One region of the Bacillus lumedeiriae genome, then DNA from elsewhere that is predicted to be linked to it. Evidence: riboswitches for the same ligand, from Rfam matches in the RefSeq annotation. Region 1 holds a riboswitch; the other holds the start of a gene.

Region 1 (15,657 bases):
GCATCTACTCATGTAAATATTAAGCAGGGACAGGTTAAAAAGGTTCTAGGTTCAAGCGATTTGTATGAAGAAGGAAAAAAAGAGAGAAGAACGGCGGTAAAAATGGAGCAGGAAGTAAAGCTCGTGATCAATGCGCCATCGGGTATTCACATTGTTCAATCAGGTGACAATCTTTGGAGTTTGTCTAAAAAGTTTGGTGTAACAGTAGATAAGATCAAGAAAGATAATCAGCTAAAATCCGATGCGCTCAAAATCGGGCAGAAGCTCATTATTACAAAACAAGCAGGCACATCTGCTAAGCCAGCTCCTGATAAAAAAACGGACAATCCGCCAGCAAAAGGCTCCTCTGTCGTTACTTATATTGTGAAGTCAGGCGATACACTTTGGAATACTGGGAAAAAATATGGTGTGCCGTTTGAAAAGATTATGAAGGATAATCATCTAAAATCGGATCGCTTAACCATTGGACAAAAGCTACTTATATATACAGAGAAACCAGCAGAAAATAAAAAAGAGCCAGGCGAAATACCCGGCCAAAAAATAAACAATGAGCCAAAAACGGCTTCCTCTATCATTTATATCGTCAAAACTGGCGACAGTTTATGGAATATATCAAAAAAATATAATGTTTCCATTGAAAAGTTATTAAAAGATAATGAATTGACATCTACTTTTTTATCGATTGGCCAAAAGTTAGTGATTAATCGAGATTCAAGCGATAGACAAATGGGTAATAAGCAGGCGCCGGCAAAAATAGCCGCTGCTACGTATAAAGTAGCAGCAGGCGACACGATTTATTCGTTGGCTGAACGCTTTAATACAAGTGTTGAACAGTTGATGAAGATCAATCAAATGAAGCAGCCGATTGTACTTATCGGTAACGAATTGAAAGTCCCAGCGGAACTTATTGTACAGCATAGTGGTAAAGTAATTGGGGCTGTTGATTCTACTTCGATTGAAGTCATAATACAAGGAAAAGCCATCGCCATGGAAGTTTCCTATGGTACATCTCAACACTATCAGAAGTGGCAAAACAAGTCGGTGACGTTAACCTATGTAAAGGGAACGAGTTCAAAACGCCCAGCACTTATTCGTGTTGAAGCTCTTTAAGATACGGTTCCATTAACACAGCCGTCCCTGTTTAGCTTTTCGGCTAAACAGGGACGGCTGTTTTTTTAGATAGCATTAATGAGAAGAAGCTTTTAACGGCAGCTCCCGTGTGCTTAATTTGCCTTTTTTCAAAAACAGCATCGTGCAGAAAAACAGAGAGAGTGTCACGATAAATAAGGCAAGACCGACTAGCCCTTTTGCGTAGAGCGAAGAAAAGTTCAAAGCTGTTAAGCCGGCTGTTACCGCGGCGGTGATGAATAAATACATGCCTGTTCGGGCTTGCGCACGGGAGGCATACACTTTCAATTCAGCTGCTTGTTCTATGAGTGTCACAATGACTAAAGTGAACATATTAGCAATCATTCCTGGCCACACAGGATGGGTTTGCAGGAAGAATTGAGTGGTTTCCCAGCTGCCTAGATGATACCAGAGCAGCCCAGTTGTTGTGCCGACGACCATAGATGAGATAACTGCTCGTGGCGTAGCTAACGGCCAAAAAAGAGCGGCTACAGCCGGAGCAAATGTGGCTGAGTTTCTCGTCACCCAGGCGAGTACATTCCACCAGGCTGACTGCTCTGCCCGGAGCGTAGCAAGGATAATCATTTCAACTGTTAAAATAGCTAATGCCCATTTCGTATAGCGGATGTACGTATGTTCATCACGTCCTGGGAACAGGGCTTCTCCTACATCTTTTCCGAGACTAGTAGCTCCTGAGAATTGGCACGGTGCTCCCCAGCTTAGAGCACAAGCCCAAAAACCGAGGAAAAACAGTGCGACGAGCGGAGCAGGCAAGACTTCAAGCAAATAATGAGGAATGGCGATCAGACCGACACTTCCATCTGGTACAACGATAGCAGCGGCAAGGCCAAAAATGACGGCTCCGATAATTAACGGAACGCCGAGAATGGCTCCCCATAAAAGCCCCTTTTTCCCTTCTTCAACGGTTTTACAAGATAAAGCCATTTGAAAGGCAGCTTGTGCCAGTACAATGTTAACGAGAAATGTGCCGAACCAGGCAACAATCGTTTGGATCCCGACGCTTGAATAAGAGAACATTTCAGGTTTCGCTTCAGCGAACTGCTTTAAGCCATCCAATCCGGGATTAATGAAAAAGGCCACAAACCCGACTGTCAGCATGACGTAAAACATAATGGTATTAAACATTTGCGTATAGCCTATGGCCCACATTCCGCCAAACTGTAAATAGGCAAAGAGCAGAATAGCAGTAATAATGACGGCAGTCAGTAGGGAAACTCCCGTAAATACATGTAGAGCAGATGCGAACGCTAAGGCTGTGGCCACAGACCACATTGGGAAAGCAAAAGCGGTAATGGCTCCTCCGAGTGCCCTCGCCTTGTTTCCAAAACGATCACCAATCAGCCCGGAAATGGTGACGACTAATTTTTTTCGGAACGGTCCGATAAATAAAAAGGCAATTAACAAAACCTGTACTGTTTCCGCTACACCATACCAGACAGCAGACACGCCCCTTAAGTAAGACAGTTCAATAATAGCGATAAAAGAAGAACCAGAAAATAAGCCGGTAATACATACAGCAACGAAAAACGCATTGAAATTGCGGCCCCCCACAAAATAACCGTTTCCGCTATTCGCTTTCCGTACCGTATATCGCCCAATTCCAATTAACAATAATGTATAAGCCAGCGCTAAACCAACAAACCAAAAACCAACACTCGTCAAATTTATTCACCCTTTCTGTAAAATATTGATTTTTTTCATTATTCTTTAAAGCAGCAATACAAATGCCCCCTTCGTTAGTAAGAAGAGGGTTAATGGTTCGTTCCGTCTTCTTATCTTTCAGAGTGTAATCTGCTGGATGTAGCACCTTGTATGGAACAGGTTGCTGAGATGTCATAGGGCCAGTCCCTCGATCTCTCTTGATAAGATTTTCACTATTTAATTAATTTGTATAATAAATCAATAAAACATATAAGTCAAATAGGTTTAATTGATTTTGGGGTTTTTAGATCAAAAGGCATATGGTTGTTTTTTACATACTGGGAATTGGGAAGATCATTAAATCTGTTAATATAGTAGGGAACAGAAGCAATTCTCCGCCTAAGACAAGTGGAAAACGCCATAACATCCGTACAAGATAAAGGTTTTATGTAATTTCATTGTGAAAATCCTTTACAAGTATAACAGCAGGGCATATTCCATAAGTATATTAGATAAGCAGGATACAAGTATCTAATATGTATTTTTTGAACCCTGAGATGATGAATGTATTGAACATAAGTACACAAGGGAAAAATGAATAGCGGTATCATATATTCGGTAAGCTGGTTTAAAAAAGGGGGGCATGAAATGGATGAGCAATTGTTGTCTTTAGCTTTCTCGGTGGAAGCGAATAAAGGAGTATATGCCCTGCTCTTAGGCTCAGGTATTTCTTATGCAGCGGGCATACCGACCGGCCGCGGGATTGTTCGTGAGCTTTGTCGGAGGATTATGCACGTAAATGGTGCAGACGAACAGGATCCGATGGACTGGTATGAAAAAAAGTATGGAAAAGTTCCTTTATACAATGAAGTCATTGAACTATTGGCAAAAACATCGTCTGAACGGAATGGATTGTTGAAAGAGTTTTTTGAACCGACGCTTGAAGAAGTGGAACAAAGGCAGAAAACTCCAACTGATGCTCATCGTGCCATTGCGAAGCTCGTTCAGCGCGGCTATATCAAAGTGATTGTTACGACAAACTTTGACCGTTTGCTGGAACATTCGCTTGATGAACACAGCGTGCAGTACCAGACGCTGTACCATGAGTCTGATATTGAAGGCATGAAGCCGCTGGCACACGCAGATTGTACAGTATTGAAAGTAAATGGCGACTATCGGGATACCCGCTTTAAAAATGTGACAGATGAGCTGAATAACTATACGGTGCCATTTGCCCAGCTTCTGCGGCGGGTATTTGATGAATACGGCGTAATCGTGTCGGGATGGTCAGCCGATTGGGATATTGCGCTCCGGGAACTGATTAAATCGGTGAAAGGCCGTCGTTATTCATGGTACTGGCATGCTTTTTCGGAAAAGTTAACACCACATGCCGATGAGCTGATCAGTTTTCGGGATGCAAGCAAGTTGATTGACCCAAAAGGGGCCGATCACTTTTTTACGGAACTGTATGAAAATGTAATAAATATTGCCAAAGTAAAAAAAGTGAGTCCAGAGAATATTCAAGTGAAAATGAAACGGCTGAAACGATATATTCAAGATAAAAGGGAAATTGAATTGAGAGAAATGTTGACGGAACATACGAAAGAGGTTGTTTCCTTTTTGTTTGAACAGCCCTATACAAAAGAAGCAGCCATTGAATCTGCGTCTATTCGCAGTCAAACGGCTGCTGAAAAAAGCAGAACACTCGCTATGCTCGTTGCTGTCATGGCTTATTATATGAAAACACCGGAGCAGGGGGAGCTGTTAATTCAGACAGCAGAGCGGCTGACCGGATCAAGACATCACAATGGCGACCCGCTTCTATTAGCGACACAGGGAATCCCGCTTCACGCCGTTTTTTACAGTATTGGCATTAGTGCGGTTATGAAGAAAAACTATCAATTACTGAATAAGCTGTTTACATTGCCCAATGTGCAAGACCCCCATCGTCATCAACTTTCTTTTTTAGCCTACACTTCCCCTCATATGGAGCTGGATCCATTGTTTGAACAAGTCTCAGAAGGGAAGATGCGGCTTGCACCGGCGGAAACGTATTTTACTTATCCTTATTTGAAAAGTGTGTTCATTGAAACAAAGCTCGCATTTGATGAACAGGAATTTGCCAATCATTTTGATTTGTTTGGGCTGTTAAGGGCAATTAAGTACCGCTATATGAACGAAAAAGGAAATACGAGCGGAAAGTTCGGCTATAAAACGAATAGGGAGCACCTGATTCGCTTTTTAAATGAGGGGGCAGAGACAGAACATTGGCCCGTACTCGTCATTTGCGATGGATCGAAGGAGAAGTTCACTGCTTCTCTCGAAAAGTTAGCGGAGGATTTGAATAAGAAAGACGGATTTCACGGACAAGGATTGCTGCATGCCTACACAAAATTTGATGAATGAGAAAATGGGAGGAAAATATTTTTCTCCTATTAATTTTTTTTTCAAAATCGTGCATAATAAAAGAGGTTTTAGAAACTGAAAAAGGGGTTGACCTTTGTGAAACATGTTTACACGGGTAAGACAAAAGATGTATACGAGCTTGAGGACGGGAACTATTTATTAAAGTTTAAAGATGACGTAACAGGAGAGAACGGTGTATTTGATCCTGGAGCTAATACGGTCGGCTTGACGATGGAAGGTGCGGGACAAGCTGGACTTAGATTAACAAAATACTTTTTTGAGATTTTAAAAGAAAAAGGCATCCCTACGCATTACATTGATGCGAATGTTGAAGAAGCAACGATGACGGTTCAACCAGCAACTGTCTTTGGCAAGGGCCTTGAAGTGATTTGCCGCTATCGGGCAGTTGGCAGTTTCCTGCGCCGTTACGGTATGTATGCTGAAGAAGGACAGCCGCTTGATGCATTTGTGGAAGTAACATTGAAGGATGATGAGCGGCAGGACCCGCCGATTTCAGAAGATGCACTTGATATGCTGGGCATCCTTTCTCACGATGAGTATAAAGAGTTAAAAGATATCACACAACAAATTGCTGCTACAGTGAAAGAAGAGCTGGCTAAAAAAGAAATAGATTTATATGATATTAAATTTGAATTTGGACGCGCGAAAGACGGACAAGTCATCTTGATTGACGAAATTTCCGGCGGGAATATGAGAGCCTATAAACAAGGGGAATACATCGAGCCGCTTAAATTAGAAAAGCTAATGATGGAAAAGTAAGACAAAGGCGCTTTAAATATGTTTTTTAGGTAAATGATCATGCAGCTTTGCCATGAAATATAAAGAAAGAAGGATCGAGAAAAGATCCTTCTTTTTTTTGTACTTAGGTTATGTGAATGACTATTGTTAATGTTAGCTCTTTGTTGATTGGACCGCCTGCAGCGGAAATCAACAAGAGAGTGTAACAAAGCTTTTGAAAAACAGTGATAACGCGTAAAAAAGGGCTTTGCTTATTAATGGTGATTAACTGCTGGCAGGTTCAATATGAATGACTGCGTCTTGGATGTTGTATTTTTCCAATAAAATCTCTTCAATATGTTCAGTAATCAAGTGGCTTTCGACAACATTCAGATGCGGATCAACAGTTATAGTGACATCGACAAGTGTGAAATTTCCATGCATGCGGGCCTTTACGCTGCATACTTGCTGCACATCAGGGACACGGGCAATGGTTTGATGTATTTCTTCCAAAAGGTCTTGATCAAAGCCATCTGTTAATGTATGTGTTGCCTGCTTGAAAATTTCCCATGCTGTTTTGATAATGATAAGTCCGACAATGAAAGCTGTTAACGTATCGAGCCAGCTTAGTCCGAATTGAGAGCCGACAATACCGATGAATGCTCCGATGCTCACTAAGGCGTCAGAACGGTTGTCTTGAGCAGCTGCCATCATTGCTTGGCTGTTGATTCTTTTGGCTAAGCGATGATTATACCGATATACGATGTACATGACACCCGCACTAAATACCGCCGTCCAGGCTGTAAGCATGTTAGGTGTGTCTTCTTCTTTTGAAAAAAAGGAATAGCCTGCGTCATAGAGAACTTGGAAACCAACGGTAATCATAATAAAAGCAGCAACGAGCGAGGCGATCGTTTCCGCACGAAAGTGTCCATAATGGTGATCTTCATCGGGGGGCTTGCGGGCAATTTTTAATCCGATGAGTATAGCGATTGAGGCAGCAACATCAGTTGAATTATTGAGCCCGTCCGCCTGTAAAGCTTTTGAATGGCCGATGTATCCGACAATCAGCTTCAGTAAAGCAAGAAAAATGTAGGCTGCAATACTAAGCCAGGCCCCTTTCTCTCCTTGTTTTAACTCTTTATAAGTATCCATTCTATGCCTCCGAAACGTGTCTTCTTTCATTAAGCATATCAGTTGAAATTTGAGTGAGTCTAGAGCAACAGGATTGCAGCAGGTGAACTTTTCTGTGCTGATTAAATAGAATTGAATGAAGTGAAAGAAAAAATGGACTTGGGCTGTTGATAAATGCTCGCTTTCTTCGTTGCTCATGACCCTTATAGTCACTCCGCTTCTCGGCAGGTTTCACGCCTCGGAAGACAAACATTTTCAATCAGTCTAAGACGATCTAAAGTAGATTATGTGAAAATGGGTATAACAGTTATAAATGAAGCAATGAATCAATCATTTAATCAAGGGATAGCTGTTGAAGTGGTTTTTTGGGCATTAAATGGGAAAAGCTATACATGATGAAGATACGCGCAGCGGTAAATAAAAAAGAGTGATCCATTTAAATAAATGTAGCGTTTGCAGAAAAAATCCAATAAAGAAGGTGAAGAAGGATGGTTAAGGTAGTAGTCATTGGCAGTTCATCCATGGACTTGGTCGTTACGTCGTCTAAACGTCCAGGAGCGGGAGAAACGGTAATTGGTGAGTCATTTAAGACGGTTCCCGGCGGTAAGGGAGCCAATCAAGCCGTAGCTGCGGCCAGGCTCGGAGCAGAAGTGTATATGATTGGCTGTGTCGGCGGCGATCATTATGGGAAAGCAATGATCAAAAACTTTCACGATCATGGAGTAATAACAAAGTATGTCGAGACAATTGCCGAGATGGAAAGCGGCACGGCCCATATTATTCTGGCAGAAGGAGATAATAGCATTGTTGTTGTCAAAGGTGCAAATGATGCGGTGATTCCGGCTTATGTTCAGCGTGCGAAGCCGATCATTCAACAAGCCGATATCGTTTTAATTCAGCAGGAGATCCCTGAAGAAACAGTCGAATATACGGCGGATGTTTGCAAGGAACTTGGCGTGCCTCTGTTATTAAACCCGGCACCCGCCCGCCCGATTAGTGAAAACGTCATTGAGAAAGCCACGTTCATTACGCCTAATGAGCATGAAGCAGCGTTGTTATTTATGGAAGTCAGCCAAGAAGCGGCATTGAAAAAATATCCTGAAAAAGTGTTTATTACAGAAGGTGCACAAGGCGTTCGTTATTTTAACGGAGAACAGGAAGTGATTATCCCTTCTTATCAGGTGGAAGCAGTAGACACGACAGGAGCAGGAGATACGTTTAATGCGGCATTTGCCATCGCTTTGGCAGAAGGAAAAACGATTGAAGGAAGTCTTCGCTTTGCTAACCGTGCGGCTTCGTTATCAGTGACGAAGTTCGGTGCGCAAGGAGGCATGCCGTCAAGGAAAGAAGTAGAGGAGACGTTATAACTGGAAAGCTCAGCATGTGGAACGGACCTATCTTCTAGAAAGAGGTGAATGTGATGAAAATTGAAATGAAAAACATTCATAAAGCGTTTGGAGCGAATAAAGTGCTGACGGGTGTTGATTTTGAATTGCGCCCTGGCGAAGTTCATGCACTGATGGGGGAGAACGGGGCGGGGAAATCAACACTCATGAATATATTAACGGGTCTTCATCAGCGGGATGAAGGAGCGATTGTCATTAATGGCGAGGAGCGTTCTTTTTCTAGCCCGAAAGAAGCAGAAGAAGGCGGAATTGCTTTTATTCATCAGGAGTTAAACATTTGGCCAGATATGACCGTGCTGGAAAATCTATTCATTGGCCGCGAGCGAAAAAATGCATTTGGATTACTAAAAACGAAGGAAATGGAAAAATTGGCGCAAGAGCAGTTTAAAGAGTTGTCTGTCGCCATTCCGCTAAAACAAGAAGCAGGGCTATGCTCGGTCGGTCAGCGGCAAATGATTGAGATTGCCAAAGCGTTAGTGACGAATGCTGAGGTCATCATTATGGATGAGCCGACAGCTGCTTTAACGGAAAGGGAAATCTCCAAGCTGTTTGAGGTGATTGAAGCTCTGCGCAAGCAAGGAGTATCCATTGTCTACATTTCCCACCGGATGGAAGAGATTTTTACGATATGTGACCGTATTACGGTCATGCGTGATGGCAAAACAGTCGATACAAAAAGAATTCAGGAAACGAACTTTGACGAAGTTGTTAAAAAAATGGTTGGACGTGAACTTGAAGACCGCTTTCCTGTACGTCATTCTTCTCATGGGGAGGTTGTGTTAGAAGTAAGAGATTTTACAAGGAAAGGTGCATTTGAGAACATCAGTTTTTCGGTGAGGTCGGGTGAAATCATTGGCATTTCAGGCTTAATGGGTGCTGGCCGCACGGAAATCGTACGGGCGATTTTCGGTCTTGACCGAATCGACAGCGGCGAACTGTATATCGATGGAAAAAAAGAGATTATTGACTCACCGAACGAAGCTGTTAAAAAAGGAATCGGTTTTATTACAGAAGACAGGAAAGACGAAGGGCTTGTCCTTGACTTTTCCATTCGTGAAAATATTGCCCTCCCAAGTGTACAGAGCTTTGCTCCAAAAGGAGTGATCGATCAGAAAAACGAGCAGGAATTTGTTGAGATGCTCATTCAACGGCTGACTATTAAAACGGAATCAGCGGAAACGAGTGCCAAAAATTTATCAGGCGGCAACCAGCAAAAAGTAGTACTCGCTAAATGGATCGGAACGGGACCGAAAGTGCTGATTCTCGATGAACCGACGAGAGGTGTAGATGTCGGGGCAAAACGGGAAATTTATTCACTGATGAATGAATTGACCGACCGGGGAGTAGCCATTGTTATGGTCTCTTCCGAATTGCCGGAAATACTAGGAATGAGCGATCGGATCCTCGTCGTCCTCGAAGGGAAAATCAGCGGAGAGTTAGTGAGAGAAGAAGCGACGCAGGAGAGAATTATGACGTTTGCAACAGGAGGGCAATAAGATGGACAAAACCGGTGTAAAACCATTCAAAGACCTGACACACAAACTCGGTCCGCTGCTTGGACTTATTATTTTAATTTTGATCGTCTCGATTTTAAATCCTAGTTTCTTAGCTCCTTTAAATATTTTAAATTTGTTAAGGCAAGTAGCGATTAATGCATTAATTGCTTATGGAATGACGTTTGTCATTTTAACAGGCGGCATCGATTTGTCAGTCGGCTCTATTTTAGCTCTGTCTAGTGCATTAATGGCTGGAATGATGGTTTCGGGTATGGATCCGATCTTGGCCATTCTAATTGGATGCTTACTGGGAGCGGTCATGGGTGCCGTCAATGGCCTGTTAATTACAAAAGGAAAAATGGCCCCATTTATTGCTACATTAGCAACGATGACGATTTACCGGGGATTAACGCTCGTCTATACAAATGGAAATCCGATTACCGGTCTCGGCGACAGCTATTTATTTCAATTGTTCGGCCGTGGTTATTTTCTAGGTATTCCAGTGCCTGCCGTAACGATGCTGCTTGCTTTCGCTGTTCTTTGGGTGATTCTTCATAAAACCCCTTTTGGCCGTAAAACGTATGCGATCGGCGGCAACGAAAAAGCCGCCTGGATTTCAGGCATTAAAGTGCAGAGAGTGAAAATGATGATTTATTCATTAGCTGGCTTGCTTGCTGCTTTAGCCGGAGCGATCTTAACCTCGCGTCTCAATTCGGCTCAGCCGACAGCGGGCACGTCTTATGAATTAGATGCCATCGCCGCTGTTGTTCTTGGCGGGACAAGTCTTTCTGGCGGCCGCGGACTAATCATTGGCACGCTCATTGGTGCATTAATCATTGGAACTTTAAATAACGGTCTCAATATATTGGGTGTCTCTTCCTTTTTCCAAATGGTCGTTAAAGGGATTGTCATCGTCATTGCTGTTTTAATCGACCGTAAAAAAGCTGCATAGGAGGGACCACAGTGAAAAAATTATGGATCATCCTGTTATCGTTGTCGCTCGTTATACTGGGGGGCTGCTCACTCCAACCGCCTCAATGGGCCAAACCGGCGAAAAAAGATAAGCTTGAAGACATTAAGATTGGCTTATCCGTCTCGACATTAAATAACCCGTTCTTCGTTTCACTGAAAGATGGGGTAGTCAAAGAGGCAAAAAAGCATGGCATGGCAACCATTATCATTGATGCTCAGAATGACTCAGCTAAACAAATTAACGACGTAGAGGACCTGATTCAAAAAGGGGTCGATGTCCTGCTTATTAATCCGACTGATTCATCGGCGATCTCTACAGCTGTGCAGTCAGCGAATGCGATTGGCATTCCTGTGATCACATTGGACCGTTCCGCAGATAAAGGCGAGGTCGTTACACTTGTTGCTTCTGACAATGTAAAGGGCGGTCAAATGGCTGGCAGCTTGATCGTTGATCAGCTTGGAGAAGGAGCAAAAGTCGCTGAGCTTGAAGGTGTACCCGGTGCATCAGCGACACGGGAACGCGGCAAAGGCTTCCACTTAGTAGCCGATAAAAAACTAAAAGTGGTCGCAAAACAGACGGCCAACTTTGACCGGACACAAGGGTTGAATGTAATGGAAAATTTGCTCCAAGGAAACCCTGATATCCAAGCCGTATTTGCCCACAACGACGAAATGGCGCTCGGAGCGATGGAAGCTATCGCAAGTTCCGGCAAAGATATTCTCGTCATCGGATTCGATGGAAATGAAGATGCGATCAAGTCCGTGCAGGCTGGCCAGCTGGCAGCAACCGTGGCACAACAGCCAGAACTCATCGGCCAGCTCTCCGTCAAGGCAGCTGGTGACGCATTAAAAGGAACAAAGGTTGAAAAAGTAATTCCTGCACCGCTAAAAATGGTGACGAAATGAGAAAAAGCCGGCAGAGAGGGTACATCCACTTTGCCGGTTTTGTTGTTCTATCTAAAATTTGAAGTCACTTATTCATTTCACAGCTAATAAACTAATTTAGACAGCAGCCCCCGATTCCAATCAATATTTGGAGTTGACAACAAAAGTTTGCCTGATGCAAAATAAAGGTACTATCAACGTAAATGTGTCACGAGAAAACGATAATGTTTTGTCAGAAAGGAAGAGTGCTTATGTTAATGGATTGGTTCACAGAATTGAATCCGTCTATACAGGCGCTGTTTGGCGGTTTACTGACGTGGGGATTAACGGCGCTTGGAGCATCTATTGTCTTTTTCTTTCGCCGAATTAATCAAAGTGTGATGAATATGATGCTAGGTTTTGCTGCCGGTGTGATGATTGCTGCCTCTTTCTGGTCCCTTTTGGCACCTGCGATTGAATTTAGTGAACAAAATGGGCAGATTTCGTGGCTTCCGCCTGCGATTGGTTTTTTGCTTGGCGGCTTCTTTATTCGGCTTCTTGATTTCGTCGTTCCTCATCTCGATTCCAACATAGTGGAGGAAGCGGAAGGACCGAAGACGGGATTGTCGAAGACGACGTTACTTTTTTTAGCGATTACGCTTCACAATATTCCAGAGGGGCTTGCGATTGGTGTGGCATTTGGAGCGGCGGGAATAGGGCTTGGCGATGCGTCCATTGTCGGTGCTTTAGGCCTTGCGATTGGAATCGGCCTTCAAAATATGCCGGAAGGAGCAGCCCTTTCTGTGCCCCTGCGAGGTGAAGGACTGTCGCGGCTGAAAGCTTTTAACTATGGCCAGTTGTCAGCCATTGTAGAGCCGATTGCTGCCGTGGTCGGAGCGGCTGCTGTCCTTGCTATACAGCCCATTATGCCTTACGCACTCGCATTTGCGGCTGGTGCTATGATCTTTGTAGTGGTGGAACAGCTGATTCCGCAGTCGCAGGCAAGTGGAAGCAAAGACTTGGCAACGCTCGGTCTTATGGCAGGGTTTACGGTCATGATGATATTGGATGTGGCTCTTGGCTGATCCGGAACTGGTATTCAAGGAGTCGGCCTCATAAGTGATACACGCTATACAATGTATCACTTATGAGTTTTTTTATTAAGCTATATTAATGACTATTGTTGATTGGAATGGACAGCGAGCCCCAGGGGAATCAGCAGGGCAGCTTAACGAAGCATGTATTAAAATGGTTTTATCGGTTTTTCAAATACGTGAAACAAGTGTAAGTCAGCAATGGAAAACTAATGATTGGCACATACATACGAAGAATAGCGAAACTTCAAGTGGCCATCCATTTCATGTATAATCAAAAGGATAAGATCTCATGATTTCCAAAAAATGATAAAGTTCATTAAAAGGAGGTACTGATCATGGCATTAGCATATTTTAATGGGAACATTGTTGACATGGATGATCCGGTTATTCCGATTGAGGAGCGGGGACATCAGTTTGGCGATGGCGTATATGAAGTGATTCGTTTCTATCAAGGGAAGCCGTTCATGATGAGAGAGCATCTTGAACGCTTATATACAAGTGCAAAAGCCATTAGGCTGGAGATCGGCAAACAGCAGAACGAATTAGAAACTTTAATGCTCGAATTAGCAGCGAAAAGCGGTTTAGAGAATGCAGATCTTTATATGCAGGCGACGAGAGGGGTGGCACCAAGAAACCACTTGTTTCCGAAATGCCCGGCTTCGATTTCTATAACGGTTAAACCTTCCCGTGAATTGCCGCAGGATGTCCGCAAGCAGGGAGTGCAGGTCGTATTGCTGCCGGACGAGCGCTGGCAAAATTGCTACATTAAGTCGCTGAATTTATTGCCGAACATTTTAGCGAAACAGGAGGCGTTTGAGCAAGGCTGTTTTGAAGCAGTGCTCGTGCGCGATGGCTTCATTATGGAAGGATCCAGTACCAATATGTTTATTGTAAAGGATGGGAAGGTGCAGACGACGCCGCTTTCGAATTATATTTTGGCTGGAATTACGCGTTTGGCAGTAAAGAGAATAGCAGAGGAATTACAAGTTCCATTTGTGGAAAAGCCATTTACGCCTGAAGAGCTGCTTCAAGCAGACGAAGTTTTTCTAACGAGTACGACATCGGAAGTGTTAGCAGTCACATCTGCGGATGGCCGACAGATTGGAAGTGGATGTCCCGGACCTGTCACTAGGAAGTTATATGAACATTTTCAATTAAAAGTAAAATGAATAAAGCAAGGAGACTGACTCCTATTTGATTATTCCTCTGCGTGAGAGTCAGTCTTTTTGATTAAGTTAATGGCCGGAAGCCTTCTTCATCTAAATATTGTGCCGCTTCCCCGTACGAATTGAACGTGCCGTCCAGGTTTAAACCAGCGTACACATTCCACATGTCGTCTTCTTCAATGAGCATAAGTGTTTGCCCATCTTCATTTATCCACTTTTCTTCAATAGCTTCTCCCGCAATTGCCGCTTCTTCCGTTGTTCTCGGTGAAAGTGATTGAATCGACTCATGAATAATTTTTCGCAATTCTTCTGCTGAAAAATCCCGGATATTTACCATGCCTTTAGCATCGGTCTCATAGCCAGCTAATTCACCCCCATAGACAAAGCCGTTACCATTTGGGTGAAGATGATAGACGATGTTCTTTTTTTCGGTGACGCTGTCAGCAAATTGAAAGTTCACTCGACCGAGGGAAACATCTTTCCGATCCAATTGAGGAAAAGATTCGATAATCGATAGTTTTTCGTTAAAATTCAGCATAATGCCTCCAATTTTTAAAAATAAGATAAATGCTTATTATACCATACCCTTCTTATTACTATTTCTTGCTTTTCATGACTTTAGTACTTACTTTTCGAGTTTTCTTTGGTAAAATAGAAGAAAAATGTAATATTTCGTAAAAACATTTGTTAGTTCATATATAGAGGAGAAATAATCATGAATTCATCTATAAAGGGCAGCGTGGAAGAGAAACAGAATGACTTTCATCAAGCAGAAGCGTTTGCTAGTTTGATCAGTGCTATGACTCCACTAAACATAGAAATTTTAAACGCTTTGCCAGTTCATGTCTTTTTGGAAGATCGAAGCGGGCGCACAGTGTTTGCTAACAGAATAGCCTGTGAAAAAAATGGAAAAACATTGGATGAACTCATTGGAAAGACGGTGTTTGATTTTTTCTCACCTGCTGTCGCTGAAAAAGTACGCCGTCATGATGTACAAACGTGGCAGGACAAGCAGTTAAGAATGAGAGAAACGATCGTGGATTTTAATGGCGTACCGACTCATATGCTGGCAGGTACGACTATTATCCAAGATGAACAAACAGGTGAAGAATATTTGCTCGGTTTTTCATTTGATATTAGTGAGCGTGTAGAGGCTGAAGAAAAACTAGAGAAACTTGCCTTTTACGATCCGCTTACAGGTCTTCCGAACCGCCGTTACGTGGAGCACCGCGGAAACCAGTATTTAAAGAGCCGGCAAAACAGTGTATCGGCCCTGCTCGTTTTTGACTTGGACTATTTTAAAAAAATTAATGACAGTCTTGGACATGAAGCGGGAGACTTGCTTCTTAAGGAAACGGCTAACCGCTTGAGAACACTAGAAGCGGAAAACATTCTGGCTGCACGTGTCAGCGGAGATGAATTTGCTCTTCTTGTGTCAGGAGCCGGCCACATGGATGAAGTATCCATGCTTTGTGAAAAGTTACTGGCACTGTTTCAGAAGCCATTTATTGTGCTTGGTAAAAAAGTGCCCATGTCCGCAAGTATAGGTGTCAGTGTATGGCCTAGAGATGGAAAGGATATTCACTCG
Region 2 (15,657 bases), on a different contig from region 1:
AGCTGCTAATGAAGCAGGTGTACCCGTCGTGTTTGACCCAGTTGGGGCCGGAGCGACTGCTTACCGGACAGAAGCGGCCCGAAGAATCATGAGAGAAGTGAAAGTGGCTGTATTAAGGGGAAATGCGGCTGAAGTGGCTCATGTGACAGGAAAAGAGTGGGGAATTAAAGGGGTTGACGCTGAAGAGTCTGACGGTGATCCAGTGATCATTGCGAAAGAAGCAGCGGAAAAATGGAAAACGGCGGTTGTGATTACAGGAGAATCAGACGTCATCGCGGATAAGGACTCTGTCTTCCTCGTTCATAACGGACATCCCTTATTGACAAAGGTAACGGGAGCCGGCTGTTTGCTTAGCTCTGTGATCGGGGCGTTTGCTGCGGTGGAAGAAGAGGTGTCATTGGCGGCTTTGGCCGCAGTAACTGTATATGGAACAGCAGCTGAATTAGCAGTGAAAATCCGGGGAGAAGAAGGACCGGGAAGCTTTCAAATAGAGTTTTTAAATCAGCTGGCGAAGGTTGGCGAAGAACAAATCGAAACAGGAGCTAAATTTGAGCAAGTTGTATAATTATTGACGGGGGTGGAGGAAATGATAGTAAGTAAAGCATTGACAATTGCTGGTTCTGACAGCGGGGGTGGTGCTGGCATTCAAGCAGACTTAAAGACGTTTCAAGAGCTTGGTGTATTTGGGATGTCTGCATTAACTGCGGTCACCGCACAAAATACACTCGGTGTGCACGGTGTGTATCCAATGACGGCAGAAGCAGTGGAAGCACAAATTGAAGCGATTGGGCAGGATATGGGAACTGATGCATTGAAAACGGGCATGCTGTTCAGCGGAGAAATTATTGAGGCCGCTGCACGGAAGATTGCGTGGTTCGGCTGGGAGCAGGTCGTTGTGGATCCGGTCATGATCGCTAAAGGAGGTGCTTCTTTATTACGAGAAGAAGCCGTCAAAGCACTGAAAGAACATTTAATGCCGCTTGCTATGGTGATTACACCCAATATTCCAGAGGCGGAAGTGCTGGCAGACATGAGTATTCAGTCACTCCATGACCGCAAACGAGCGGCAGAGAAGCTGTATAGCTTAGGAGTGAAAAATGTAGTCATTAAAGGCGGACATGCGGATGATGGGGATGAATTGATCGATTTGCTATATGATGGCAAAGAATTTTTCCAATTTACGAGCCGTCGTATTCCGACGAAAAATACACACGGGACAGGCTGTACATTTGCAGCAGCTATTACGGCTGAATTAGCGAAAGGAACAGCGGTCAAAGATGCCGTTGAAATCGCTGTGCAATATGTGCAGGCAGCCATTGAAATGGACTTGCATATCGGACAAGGGCATGGACCTACGAATCATTGGGCGTTTAAGAGAAAAGAGGCGGACAATTATGCAGCGCATAAGTGAAGAAAAGATGAAAGAACGACTGCGGGTATATTTTATTATGGGGAGCCCTAACTGTGTGAAAGATCCCGAGGAAACGCTGAAAGAAGCGATTGCGGGAGGGATTACGCTGTTCCAATTCCGAGAAAAAGGGCCCGGAGCCTTGGCTGGAGAAGAAAAGTTGAAGCTCGCTTCTAAGCTGCAAGCCATTTGCCGCAGCCATTCGATTCCATTTCTCATCAACGATGATATAGAATTAGCCATTCAATTAGGAGCAGATGGTGTGCATATTGGCCAGGACGATGAAGTACTTTCGGTTGTCCGTGAAAAAATGCCTGGAAAAATCGTAGGGATCTCTGCCCATACGCTGGAAGAAGTCCAAGAAGCCATCAAAGGCGGAGCAGATTATTTAGGAATAGGTCCCGTCTTTCCTACATCAACGAAAACTGATACGGAGCCGGTACAAGGAACGAAATTAATTGAAGCCATTCGAGCAGCCTCCATTTCGGTGCCGCTTGTCGGAATTGGCGGTATTCATGCTGATAACGCGGCTAGTGTAGCAGCCAATGGTGCAGATGGTGTATCCGTCATCACGGCCATCAGCCATGCCCAATCAGCAAAAGAAGCAGCCCATCAATTAAAGAAAGTGATTTTAGAAAATCTGGCATAAACGGTTCATTGGCTTCAAATAAAGAGAAGGCCTTCTCTTTATTTGAAGCTGTTTTTTTATTATGGGAGTTTGAAGATTATGTCTAATTTTGTCGAATTTCTTATACTGATAACTGGTGGGAATTCCTACATAATAAAGAAAAAGGGGGATAGGCGATGAATAAAGCGGGTGCGGAACAGGCTATTGAAAATGAAATAGCAACATGGTTTGTAGAAGGAGCAAGAGAGATCCTGTTGCTGTTAGATGAACAAGGGATTATTAAATATGCCAATGCAGCGTTTAACAAGCTTATGCCATCCTATTTCAAGGTACCTGGTAATAAGTATCTCTTTCAATTGATTCATGAGGAAGATAGAGAAGAGGCGGCTAGACGGCTTTTATTGTTGGAGAAAAGATCCAAGTTTAATTCATTTTCAAGCCGGTACTTTCATGAAGACGGAGGATACGGCCATTTACTTTGGCAGCGGGCAGAAAAAACAGAACAAGGCTGGATTCTAGTCGCAGCCGAGTCTCTTGAAGGCAAGCACCCCAGCTGCCAAGAAGACGGGAGTTGGCTGCATTTCATCGTTAACCATACAGAAGAACCGGGAGAAGCCGTCGATTTATGCGGGCGGGTTTTTGTGATCAATGAAATGTTTGAACAAGTGTACGGATGGACAGAAAAAGAGATAGTAGGAAAGACTTTTCCGACGATACCAGAACAATATCAGCATGAATGGCGCAGGATGATTGATAAAATGTGCCAAACAAAGAAGCCTGTTACTTTTCAAACGATGAGGATGAAAAAGGACGGAAAAACATTTCTGGCAGCCGTTACATTGTCTCCTATATACGAACGATCGGGCCGTGTCTTTCTATGCTTTACTACAACGAAAGACTTGACAGAAGACTTTAAAACAAAAAGATTAATAGAACAACAAAATCAAATAATTGCTGAGCGGGAGAAACTGATTTGCAACATTACTCGAAATATTACTGAAATGGTTACTCTTTTTGATTTAAAACAAAATAAATTTCTTTATATTAGTCCATCATATGGGGAGCTTTTCGACACGGATATAGATCACCTCTATGAAAATCCCCATATCATGTTAGAGAACTGCCATTCAGAAGACGTGCAAAAGCTAATTCAATTTTTTTCGATGTCAACGAATACACCAAGGGAACTTGAATATCGGATCATAAGGAATAAAGAGAGCGAACCAAGGTGGGTGTGTACGAAGATCACGCCAATTGCCGATGCGGATGGAAGGTTTAATCGTTATATTAGTATTACTAGGGATATTACCGATTCGAAGAAAAGGGAAATGATGATTAGGAAATGGGATAAGCTTAATGCAGTAGGGCAGCTTGCAGCTGGTATTGCCCACGAAATTAGAAATCCTCTTACATCAGTGAAAGGGTTTATGCAGCTGCTGGCACAAGAAACGAATCATAAATACACGAATATTATGCTGTTAGAATTGGAAAGAATTGAATTTATTATGAATGAATTTTTAATGCTGGCTAAGCCTCATCAAGAGATGCGTCTAGAATTGAGTGCCATTCATAAAGTGCTGCAGGAGGTCGTGGAATTTATGGAGCCTGAAGCGCTTTTACACAACGTGGAAGTTCATACTTCTTTTTGTGAGCGGTCTCCTCTTGTCTATTGTGAACCGAAACAAATCAAACAAGTGATTATTAATTTAATAAAAAATGCGATTGAAGCGATGCCAGGGGGAGGCAGCATTTATATAACAACATCCGTAACATCTAATAAGCAGATCTCAATTGAAGTGAGGGATGAAGGGACTGGGATACCGAAGGAACGGCTGGAGCGGCTTGGCGAACCATTTTACTCGAATAAGGAAAAAGGAACGGGCCTGGGATTAATGATGTGTTATAAAATTATGGAAAATCATCAAGGCACCATTCATTTCGTCAGCACAGAAGGAGAAGGAACAACGGCATTCGTTCTTTTGCCGCTGGCCAATGAACATTGATGAAAAGAAGAAGGGAGCAAATACTGAAACTGCTCTCTTCTTTTTTATACCTTTTGTAACGGCCAAAAGAAAGCCTGCTTGCTTTTGGAAAAATGGAGAATGGGCTCCTGCTGAAAATATGTATGCGGCAGGAAGGAAGCAGCTGTGTTGCGGTGAATAACGGCAGCTGCTTTTTGAAGTGTCCATTTTGTATGATGGATGTCTCCGCGATATAGCTTGTTTCTTCTTTCAGTAAAGAGGCAATAGCGTTCTGCTGCCCAATATTCAAATGTTCCAGGTTCTCCGAAATATGGATCAGAGACAGGATTGTATGAAACATGCAGTTCGTCCTTTTTGCCTCCAAAAGAATAAAGGCTTTGAAAATGACAGCTGCTATTTATGGAGGCTGTCATTTTTGCGAAGCGAAACGGCAATGAATACAAAACTCTGGCACCAAAAACAGATGGTAAATGGTTGACGTCCAGGTTGAAAAAATAAACACCAGGAACCCCTTTATATGTAACGTATGTGCGCACATTTAATTGAAGAAATGAATGAAGAAACGGAAGAGGCGGCAGTCCTCGGGCGCGCATGCCGGCTACTCTAAAGGGAACGATTCCAAGCCATGCGGATTTTTCATAAAGATCGAGCTGCAGAGGGGCAGGGATAACATGCTTTAAAGCTTGTGGATCCACAGCCCAATGCATAAATAATAAGTCGGTCCATAGTTGTGTCATGATCCACGGAGAACGAGGCAGCGGAATAGGTCTATGTTTTACGTGTAAGAAAGCTTCGTGCAAAAAAAGCCCCCCTCTGTCATCAAAATTTCACTTTATTAGTTTGGATCTATCTTTTCAAAACATTCATCTGATTGTACGCAGGGTCGTTTTGTTCTCCGTTTAGCTTTTTGATTAGGCTATAGAAACCGGGCACTCCCAGTGAAAATCAATAGCGGGGGTTTAACAAAGCGTTTGATTAAGTTACCCGTTTTTACTCATACTACATAATGATTGAGCATTTCAAAAAAAGGGGGTGCAATACGATGACGGAAGAACAATTATCCAGGTTGCGCCTGCAGCTGGAGAAGGAAAAGCGAGAGCTGGAAGAACGGTTTAAAATGAATGATCATTTTGATTTAGAAAGGACGCATTACAAAGAATCAATGGGAGAGCTTTCCACCTATGATAATCATCCAGCTGATGAGGGAACGGCCTTATATGAAAGAGAAAAAGACATTGCGTTAAATGAGCATGAAGAGACGGCATTAGCGAATATTGATAAAGCGCTCGAAGTGATGGATCAAGGAAATTATGGAAAATGCGAGGTCTGTAGGAAGGAGATTCCGTTTGAACGGCTCGCAGTACTGCCCGCCACCACTTATTGTATTGAGCATTCACCAGAACAGAATGTATCGCATGACAGGCCAATTGAGGAAGAAGTACTTATGCCGCCATTTGGAAAGTTTGACTTTGATGACAGTTTAGATGAATCAGTTGCTTTTGACGCAGAAGACAGCTGGCAGGAGGTAGCGAGCTGGGGAACATCAGAAACGCCATCTGACCTGGTTGACCCGCCTTCTCACTATGATGATATGTATATTGATTCAGACGAGAACATTGGATACGTAGAAGACTATGAGAACTTTGTAGGTGTCGATATAAATGGTAAGAATATCACCATCTATCCGAATGAACAACATGAGAAGTATGAGGAAGAACTGGATGAGGAAGGGATTATGACGACATTTGGCGATTTGCCGGCATTTGAACATGATCCTTATGTAGAGGAAGAGGGGGAACGTAACAAATGGTAAATTTGGACTTTGAATCCTTTAGAAAGCAACAGGCGAAGCACAAAGCTGTCTATGTCGGCAGCACAAAAGAAACACCGGCAGTTGACGATGAGCGTGTCAATGGACCGGGGGATACAGATTTATCACCTGGAGCAACAGGAAGGGGCGTTAGAAAATAATCATGGGCGGTCAAAAGTGGTTTTGTAATGTTGTATGAACGGAATGAATGTTCACATAAAGGTGATTTTTTGTGTTTAACAAATGTTAAAGAAGGGTAAAGTTGTAAATACGATAAGACGTTATGGTTGAGAAAATGTCCCAAAAGCTTGGCTTTGGGACATTTTTTTTTGTGGTGATTAAGGCTTGCTTGTTCGGTCCCTGTGCGGGAAAATGGATCGGAAATATTCTACAAAATAAGCCTTTATTTTATAATAGTTGAAATTTTCAGATTATTATGCTACTCTTTTTTTATAACACTTATGAAACACCGTTGTGTAATAAGAAACAGGGAGGAAGAATAATGAAAAACTATGTAAAAGCAGGGTCTTTGCAAGTCGATCAACAATTGCTCCAATTTATTAACAACGAAGTACTGCCAGGAACAGGGGTAGAAACAGAGGATTTTTGGAATGGATTTAGCAGTATTGTCGCTGAGTTGACACCGAGAAATCGCGAACTGTTGAAAAAACGTGATGATCTGCAGCAAAAAATCAACGAGTGGCATAAAGAAAACGAACTTGATTTTAACAACTATAAATCTTTCTTGGAGGAAATTGGTTATATCGAGCCGGAAGGTGAAGATTTTACTGTAACAACGGCAAATGTTGATGAAGAAATTGCTTTACAGGCTGGTCCGCAGCTCGTCGTACCAGTGAATAATGCCCGTTATGCCCTCAATGCGGCGAATGCGCGCTGGGGGAGTTTGTATGATGCTCTTTATGGAACAGACGCTATTTCTGAAGAGGAAGGCGCGGAGAAAAAGGGAAGTTATAATCCAATACGGGGAGAAAAAGTTATCGCCTTTGCACGGAAATTCCTAGACGAAGCAGCGCCGCTCCAAAACGGATCTCATAAAGAAGCAGTCAAATATGCAGTAGATGGAGAAAAACTCGCCGTCATATTAAAGAATGGAAGTAAAACAGGGCTGAAACATCAAGAGCAGCTGCAAGGCATTCAAGGAACGGCGCATTCGCCATCTGCGATCCTGCTGAAAAATAATGGGCTGCATTTTGAAATTCAAATTGATAAACATGACCCAATTGGCCAAAAGGACGCGGCTGGTGTCAAAGATATCTTAATGGAAGCAGCCCTTACGACTATTGTGGACTGTGAAGACTCCGTAGCCGCTGTGGATGCAGAGGATAAAATCCTCGTTTACCGCAACTGGCTTGGGTTAATAAATGGAAATTTAAGCGTTTCATTCGAGAAAAATGGAAAGCAAATGACACGCCGGCTGAATGAAGACCGCCGTTATACGTCAGTGAACGGAAGCACATTTGAATTGCCGGGGCGTTCCTTAATGTTTGTTCGGAATGTTGGTCATTTAATGACCATTAATGCGATTCTTGATGAAAATGGGGATGAAGTGTTTGAAGGAATCCTTGATGGAGTGATAACGAGCGCGATTGCGAAGCATTCAATTTCCTATGCGCAGAAACTTGTCAATTCCCGCAAAGGCTCCATTTATATCGTGAAACCAAAGATGCACGGATCAGAAGAAGTAGCATTTGCCTGTGAGTTATTTGATCGAATCGAGGACTTGCTGAACTTGGAAAGAAACACATTGAAGATCGGTGTAATGGATGAAGAAAGGCGCACGTCTTTGAATTTGAAAAATTGTATTCGAGAATCGAAAGACAGAATTGCTTTTATTAACACTGGTTTCCTTGATAGAACAGGAGATGAGATCCATACGTCGATGGAGGCAGGAGCGGTCATTCGAAAAGGCGACATAAAATCTTCTGTTTGGCTGTCTGCTTATGAAGCATCGAATGTAGCCGCAGGGCTTGAGGCAGGTTTTCAAAAACATGCGCAAATTGGGAAGGGCATGTGGGCGATGCCTGACTTGATGGCAGATATGCTCCAACAAAAAATCGGCCATTTAAAAGCCGGAGCCAATACTGCATGGGTTCCTTCGCCAACAGCAGCTGTTCTTCATGCGCTTCATTATCATCAAGTGGATGTGAAGCAAGTACAAAATGAACTGAAACAACAGAAGAAAGATTATAGGGATGACATTTTACAAATCCCACTTGCAAACAATCCAAGCTGGAGTAAAGAAGACATACAGCAGGAGCTTGATAACAATGCTCAAGGTATTCTTGGTTACGTTGTTCGTTGGGTAGAGCAAGGTATCGGCTGCTCAAAAGTGCCTGACATTAACAATGTTGGTTTGATGGAAGATCGGGCTACGCTCCGTATTTCCAGCCAGCATATCGCTAATTGGCTGCACCATGGCATCTGCACACAGGAGCAAGTGCTGGAAACGATGAAACGAATGGCAACAGTCGTTGATGAGCAAAATGCAGGTGACCCTGATTACCGGCCAATGGCCTCTAATTATGATGATTCCGTTGCGTTCCAGGCAGCATGCGACCTCGTGTTTAAAGGATACGAGCAGCCGAATGGATACACGGAACCTATTCTGCATAAACGTCGTCTTGAAGCGAAAGATAAACACCGTGTCGTTCAATAAAACGCGTTGTGAGCAAGGAGGAAAGGCTGGCCGGTTAACGGCCAGCCTCTTTCATCATTTTGGGCTATCAAACGGACGAAAAAACAAAAACATTCTATGAGGAAAGAAGGAGAGGTTTTTGGAGAGAGAAAACGTAGTGAAGTCCGTGGCGAGGGCTCTTGATGTCATTGAGCTTGTGAGCAGTTCGAAGCAGGGGCTTGGTGTAACGGAAATTGCTAAGAGGATGGATATTAATAAAAGTTCAGTTTTTCGTATACTAGCTACTTTAAGTCAGTATGGTTATATCGAACAGCATAAGGAAACAGGAAAGTACCAGCTTGGTTATATGTTTCTTGCGGTTAGTTCAAAATTACTTGATTCACTTGACGTACGCACGGAAGCAAGTCCGATATTGAAAGGGCTTGAAAAGGAAACGAATGAGGTGGTTCATCTTGTCGTTTATGACCAAGGAGAGGTCGTTTATATTGAAAAGTTAGATGGCAGTGAAACGCTGCGGATGCATTCGAAGGTCGGCAAGCGGGCTCCTGTTCATTGTACATCTGTCGGTAAAGCGATTCTTTCTCATTTGCCGACAGATGACGTGCTCGATATTATTGAGCGAAAAGGGCTCTCGCCTCATACTTCTCATACGATTGTGGAAAAGGATGATTTTTTGAAAGAATTGGAAAAGGTAAAGAGAAAAGGATATGCCCTTGACTTAGAAGAAAATGAGGAGGGGATTCGCTGCATTGCTGCACCGGTGTTTGATCATACTGGGAGCGTGGCAGCAGCTGTTAGTATTTCAGGCCCGACGCTGCGGATGACAGATGAAAGAATAGAGGACTTAAGTGAACGCATGATTCAAGCCGGACGAGATATATCTAAACGGCTCGGATATAGCAGCTGATGGGTTAGAAATGGTTAAATCGGCCTTCAATGATCAGACGGAACATTTCTCCTAGAAGCGAAGAAGATGAAAAAATAACCGGCGGGAAGTGATTTGATCATTTCCCGCCGGTTATTTTGCTGTGATTGATCCTAATTTAAAATGACTTCCGCTGGTTTTACTTGAATAGCTGAAAGCTGATACGTTTTCGTCCGTAAAGAATCAACGTCGATGTGTTTGCGGGCAACACCCGAATCCATAGCAGCCTGAGCAACGGCAGCCGCTACTTCAGGAGCGACCCGGGCATCAAAGGCAGAAGGAATAATATAGTCTTCTGAAAGTTCACTGTCAGAAATAAGAGAAGCAATTGCATAGGCAGCCGCTGCTTTCATTTCTTCATTAATGTCCGAAGCGCGTGTATCGAGTGCTCCTCTGAAAATACCAGGGAACGCAAGAACATTGTTTACTTGATTTGGAAAGTCCGACCGTCCAGTACCGATCACTTTTACCCCGGCTGCTTTTGCCTCGGGAGGAGTAATTTCCGGATGAGGGTTAGCCATGGCAAATACAATTGGATCGTTCTTCATCGTGTCGATCATTTCTGCTGTCAGCGCTCCTGGGGCGGAAACACCGATAAAGACATCGCTGTCTCTCACTGCATCTTCAAGGGTACCTTCTAATTGGTTCGTATTGGTGAACGAGGCCACTTCCTCTTTAATGGCATTCATTCCAAATGGGCGTCCTTCGTAAATGATTCCTCTTGTATCGCACATAATAATGTCTTTTACGCCGAAACTATGTAACAGTTTAGCGATGGCAATACCCGCTGAGCCAGCTCCGTTGATGACAATTTTAACTTGCGAGAAAGTTTTATTAACAAGTTTAAGAGAATTAATCAAACCAGCCAGTGTAACAATCGCTGTGCCATGCTGATCATCATGAAAAACAGGAATATCAAGCTCTTCTTTTAAACGTTGTTCAATGAGAAAGCAGTTAGGCGCTTTTATATCTTCTAGATTAATTCCTCCAAAAGATGATTTTAACAATTTTACTGTTTTAATCACTTCTTCAGGATCTTTCGTGTCAAGGCAAATAGGGAACGCATCTACCCCGGCGAAGTTCTTAAGAAGGATGGCTTTGCCTTCCATAACCGGCAAAGAAGCATCTGCTCCAATATCTCCAAGCCCTAAAACGGCCGTACCGTCAGAAACGACAGCGATTGTATTGGCTTTCATCGTATACTCATAAATTTTCTCACTGTCCGCTTGAATCTCCAGGCAAGGTTCAGCGACACCGGGTGAATAAACCAAACTCAAATCTTTTAAATTTCTTACATTTAATTTAGCTGTCGTTTCCAATTTCCCCTGGTGGCTGCGGTGAATTTCCAATGCTTCTTCTTTTAAAGTTTTCATATTGACCCCTTCTCTTTATTAGTTGGCTTTGTTAAACTTCTCTGTTGATTTCCTCTAGAGGCGCTCCAATCAACAAAGGGATAAAATAAACAATAGTCATTAACATAGCCTATTAATTTAGAACATATTGAAGAGTTTATAACATACTAAAAAGATAATCAATACAACTGTCAGAAAATTTAATTAACTATTTTACGAGAATTTTAAGTAAACAATTGACATTACGCACATACAGTATATAATACTAATAAATCCTATCAAACAAATATGAATAATTGAAAAGATGGTGATATGATGTTTTTACACATAGATCGTATAAATAAGCAATTTATTAACAACAAAGTTGTCAATGATGTATTAGTCGATATTAATGCAACAATTGAAGAAGGCGAATTCGTTTCTATACTAGGGCCTTCGGGCTGCGGAAAATCGACGTTACTGTCCATGGTCGCCGGTTTGAGTGAAGCGACTTCCGGAGAAATTAAATTAGAAGGAAAAACAATTAAAAAGCCAGGAAAAGAGCGGGGAATGGTGTTTCAGCAGGCAGCGTTATTTCCTTGGTTGAATGTAGAAGAAAATGTCATGTTTCCTTTGAAAAAAGAAATGAAAAAGAAAGAAGCAAAGGAAACAGCACGTAAATTTTTACAAATGGTGCAGCTGTCTAACTACGCTTCTCATTACCCGCATGAATTATCAGGGGGTATGCAGCAGCGTGTAGCCATTGCGCGGGCGCTGGCAATGAATCCGAAAGTATTGCTTATGGATGAACCATTTGGAGCGCTGGATGAACAAACGAGAGCTCGGATGCATAAAGAGCTTGAGAGAATCTGGATAGAGACACAAAAAACTATTTTATTTGTCACTCATAGTATTTCAGAATCGATTAAATTGTCCGATCGGATCATCGTCATGGGAACGCAGCCGGGAACCATTATTGCGGATATTCCAGTGGACCTGCCAAGACCGCGCAGATTCGATCAAAAAGAAGTTATTCAGCTTGAGAAGAAAATCAACCTGCTGTTGAAAAATGAAATTGATAAAGTCGTAAAAGAGGAATTGGCTTATGCAGCGAATCAGTAAACAACTTGTTTTTTTTATCGTATTGATAATTATTTGGGAAGGGATTGTACGTGCAGGCGGATGGACGGCAGATGTGATGCCGAAGCCGACAGATGTTTGGCAGGCGCTTGTCCGCGGCTTTGAAGATCGAACACTCATATTCGATTTAACTGCTAGTTTTCAGCGTTTATTTGTCGGTTTGTTCATCTCTTTATTGTTAGGAATTGGACTTGGTATTTTGCTTGCTAAGTCCAAAACAGCAGATGAAACGCTCGGCACACTCATACTAGCTCTTCAAAGCGTACCGAGTATTGTCTGGCTGCCGCTTGCTATTATGTGGTTTGGTTTGAATGAGAAAGCAGTCATTTTTATCGTTGTTCTCGGCGGCACGCTCGTTATGACGATCAATATGCGGATGGGGATAAAGAATGTGGCTCCGCTGTACATTCGAGCGGCACAGACAATGGGATCACGAAGCTTAGATTTATTCGTAAGGGTCATCTTTCCGGCTGCTATTCCTTACGCAGTTACAGGAATTAGACTTGCTTGGGCCTTTGCTTGGCGCGCTTTAATGGCTGGTGAAATTTTAAGTACAGGACCAGGTCTTGGCTATACGTTAAAATACGCTTCTGACTTTGGAGATATGAGCTTAGTCATTGCTGTTATGATTTTAATCGGAGTAGTGGGAACGATCGTTGATTATGCTTTCTTTCAAAAGGTGGAGAGAAATGTTATGCGGCGCTGGGGCCTTGAAACGAACTAATTGATGTCAATGGGGGAAAACAAATGAAAAAGAAACTGGGGTATTTGAGTTTTATATTGATTTTGCTCGTCGGGGCAATAGCCGGCTGCAGCTCAGCAGAAGAAGGAAAAGCAGAAGAGAAGAAGAAAGTGGTCATCGGGTATTTTCCAAACCTTGACCACGTGCCGGCAATGATTGCCAAAGAAAAGGGCTATTATGAAGAGGCGCTTGGTGAAGATGTGGATATCGAATATAAATCGTTTCCAGATGGCGGTGCCTTTATGGTTGCATTGAAAACAGGAGACGTTCATGCCGGGCTTGTCGGTCCTGGACCGGTAATGAATAACTTTACAAATGGAGCCGATGTGAAAATTGTTGCCGGAGGTTCTTCAGGCGGAACAGTCATCGTTGCGCGCAAAGACAGCGGCATTAAGTCTGTTAAAGATTTTGCAGGAAAAACATTTATCACTCCTGGTGTAGGATGTACACATGACGTTCAAATGGAAACATTTGTAAAAGATTTTGGCATTGAATCTAACCGTATTGGCGGCAGTATGAAGCATACAACTGGAAAACCAGCTCAATATGCCGGCTTATTTGAATCAGGAAAAGTGGATTTAGCGGCTGTTCCTGAGCCTTGGGGATCTTTACTCGTTAAAGAACAAGGAGCAAAAATCATTGTAGACAGCGATGAAATTTCTTTCGGTACGACGCTGCCTAACTCTGTCCTTGCGACGAGCGGCAAGCTAATTAAGGAAGATCCGGAACTTGTGCAGAAAATCGTGAATGCTCACCAAAAAGCGATCGATTTTATCAATGGAAATCCGGAAGAAGCGAAGCAATTAACGATTGATTCCATTAAAAAGGATACGAAACAAGAATTAGCAAAAGACGTAGTAGATAGTGCATGGAAACGAATTACGTATACATCTGATGTAAATGAAGAAGTCGTACAGCAGTTTGCTGACTCTTCTTATGACTTAAAGTTTTTAAAGACAAAGCCTGAGTTTTCAGCTTTGATCGATAAACAATTTGCGAAAAAATAAAATATTACAAAAACTCTTGCCATTTTGATCTTTTTACTGTACATTTAAAAAAAGCCAAAATTTTATAAGTTCTTATCAAGAGAAGCGGAGGGACTGGCCCTATGATGCTTCAGCAACCGGCTATGTAAAGTCAAGGTGCTAATTCCAGCGGGTTCACCCCGATAGATGAGGAGAAGATCATAAAAAAAGCCTTCTTCTTAAGAAGGCTTTTATTTTTTTGTCACGGAGATAGAAGGAGAGGAAAAAACATGACACATACACACATTGACACACTGTTAGCACAAATTGGAAACCGCAGTGAAACAGCGACAGGAACAGTGAACGCCCCTGTTTATTTTTCAACTGCTTATCGTCACGAAGGAATTGGACGGTCAACGGGATATGATTATATACGGACGGGGAATCCGACACGCCAAATTGTAGAACAGGCGATTGCCGATTTAGAAGGCGGAGACGCTGGTTTTGCATTTTCATCGGGAATGGCAGCTATTCAGACGCTTCTTGCGCTGGCAGAGCCAGGAGAGGAATGGATCGTTTCAGCCGACTTATATGGCGGTACATACCGGTTGTTTGAAAAAGGCTGGAGAAAGTTTGGATTATCGTTTACATACGATAGTTTTCAACATATCGATGAAACGAAAAAGAAGATAACAGAGAAAACGAAGGCCATTTTCTTAGAAACACCGACGAATCCGCTAATGCAGGAAGTAGATATTGAAGCAGTAGCAGCTTTCGCAAAAGAGCACGGCTTACTATTGATTGTTGATAATACTTTTTATACACCGCTATTGCAGCGCCCGTTAACGCAAGGGGCCGACATCGTGATCCATAGTGCTACGAAATATTTAGGCGGTCATAATGACGTGCTGGCTGGACTGATCGCGGTGAAAGGAGAAGAGCTTGCTCTTAAAGTCGGGGAAATGCAAAATGCGGCCGGGGCTGTTTTGTCGCCGCTTGATTCATGGTTATTAATGCGCGGAATGAAAACGTTAAGCTTGCGTATGAAACAGCATGAGCAAAACGCTAAACAGCTTTCTGCTTTTTTAGGGGAGTGTCCAGAAGTGACGGATGTTCTTTATCCGGGCCGGGGAGGCATGCTTTCTTTCCGATTGGAATCTGCGGAATGGGTCGATGCTTTTTTACAAAACTTGCAGCTGATTACATTTGCTGAAAGTCTTGGAGGGGTTGAAAGTTTTATTACTTATCCGGCTACACAAACACATGCGGATGTTCCGGAAGAAGTGCGAATACAAAACGGAGTCTGTAACCGCCTGCTTCGTTTTTCAGTAGGAATTGAACATGGAGAAGATTTAATCGCTGATTTAGCACAGGCATTTAAAAAGATGAAGGAGTGAGAAGATTGAGTGAAAATTATTCTTTCCAAACGAAATTATTGCATAACCGTCATAAATTTGATGAAGGAACGGGGGCGGTTAGCGTACCTATTCAACACGCTTCTACTTTTCATCAAACTGATTTTGATACATTTGGAAGTTACGACTATAGCCGTTCGGGAAATCCGACGAGACAAGCGTTGGAAGAGGCGATTGCCGAACTGGAAGGCGGTACAAGAGGATTTGCCTTTTCTTCAGGGATGGCTGCGATCTCAACTGCTTTTCTTTTACTCTCTAAAGGGGATCACGTATTAATCACAGAAGACGTATATGGCGGCACATATCGGATGGTAACAACCGTATTGAATCGATTTGGCATTGAACATACGTTTGTGGATATGACGAATTTGCATGAAGTCGCTTTGAACATAAAAGAAAACACGAAGTTAATTTATATTGAAACACCGTCTAATCCGTTGTTAAAAGTGACAGATATTCAAGGGATTGTGAAGCTGGCAAAAGCAAATAACTGTTTAACCTTTGTAGATAATACGTTCTTAACACCCGCTCTTCAGCGTCCGCTTGAGCTAGGTGTCGACGTTGTTCTTCACAGTGCAACGAAGTTTTTATCAGGTCACAGTGATGTGCTCGCAGGACTTGCAGTGACAAAAGATGAAGAACTTGGTCAGCGCTT

Evidence for each region. A riboswitch is a leader RNA that binds a small molecule or an ion and turns the genes downstream of it on or off. The one in region 1 is predicted to bind S-adenosylmethionine.
Region 2: linked by a shared signal. The riboswitch ahead of QYG89_RS03840 (methionine biosynthesis PLP-dependent protein) and the one ahead of QYG89_RS08460 (sodium:solute symporter family protein) in region 1 are both predicted to bind S-adenosylmethionine.

The regions. Positions count from the first base shown of each region.
Region 1 is NZ_JAUIYO010000004.1:167,401-183,057, reverse strand. Features, by position in the region: gene QYG89_RS08465 (LysM peptidoglycan-binding domain-containing protein) at 1-1,110, shown strand, start outside; gene QYG89_RS08460 (sodium:solute symporter family protein) at 1,186-2,811, opposite strand; SAM riboswitch class I at 2,919-3,018, opposite strand; gene QYG89_RS08455 (SIR2 family protein) at 3,439-5,196, shown strand; gene QYG89_RS08450 (phosphoribosylaminoimidazolesuccinocarboxamide synthase) at 5,293-5,976, shown strand; gene QYG89_RS08445 (cation diffusion facilitator family transporter) at 6,220-7,089, opposite strand; gene rbsK (ribokinase) at 7,557-8,435, shown strand; gene QYG89_RS08435 (sugar ABC transporter ATP-binding protein) at 8,489-9,970, shown strand; gene rbsC (ribose ABC transporter permease RbsC) at 9,972-10,922, shown strand; gene rbsB (ribose ABC transporter substrate-binding protein RbsB) at 10,934-11,848, shown strand; gene QYG89_RS08420 (ZIP family metal transporter) at 12,079-12,891, shown strand; gene dat (D-amino-acid transaminase) at 13,239-14,072, shown strand; gene QYG89_RS08410 (hypothetical protein) at 14,134-14,607, opposite strand; gene QYG89_RS08405 (putative bifunctional diguanylate cyclase/phosphodiesterase) at 14,785-15,657, shown strand, end outside.
Region 2 is NZ_JAUIYO010000002.1:42,085-57,741, forward strand. Features, by position in the region: gene thiM (hydroxyethylthiazole kinase) at 1-565, shown strand, start outside; gene thiD (bifunctional hydroxymethylpyrimidine kinase/phosphomethylpyrimidine kinase) at 587-1,411, shown strand; gene thiE (thiamine phosphate synthase) at 1,395-2,057, shown strand; gene QYG89_RS03790 (PAS domain S-box protein) at 2,213-4,039, shown strand; gene QYG89_RS03795 (YqjF family protein) at 4,084-4,818, opposite strand; gene QYG89_RS03800 (TraR/DksA C4-type zinc finger protein) at 5,061-5,831, shown strand; gene QYG89_RS03805 (hypothetical protein) at 5,825-5,989, shown strand; gene QYG89_RS03810 (malate synthase G) at 6,331-8,505, shown strand; gene QYG89_RS03815 (IclR family transcriptional regulator) at 8,624-9,391, shown strand; gene QYG89_RS03820 (NAD(P)-dependent malic enzyme) at 9,523-10,782, opposite strand; gene QYG89_RS03825 (ABC transporter ATP-binding protein) at 11,077-11,862, shown strand; gene QYG89_RS03830 (ABC transporter permease) at 11,846-12,604, shown strand; gene QYG89_RS03835 (ABC transporter substrate-binding protein) at 12,628-13,629, shown strand; SAM riboswitch class I at 13,699-13,801, shown strand; gene QYG89_RS03840 (methionine biosynthesis PLP-dependent protein) at 13,878-14,984, shown strand; gene metC (cystathionine beta-lyase) at 14,990-15,657, shown strand, end outside.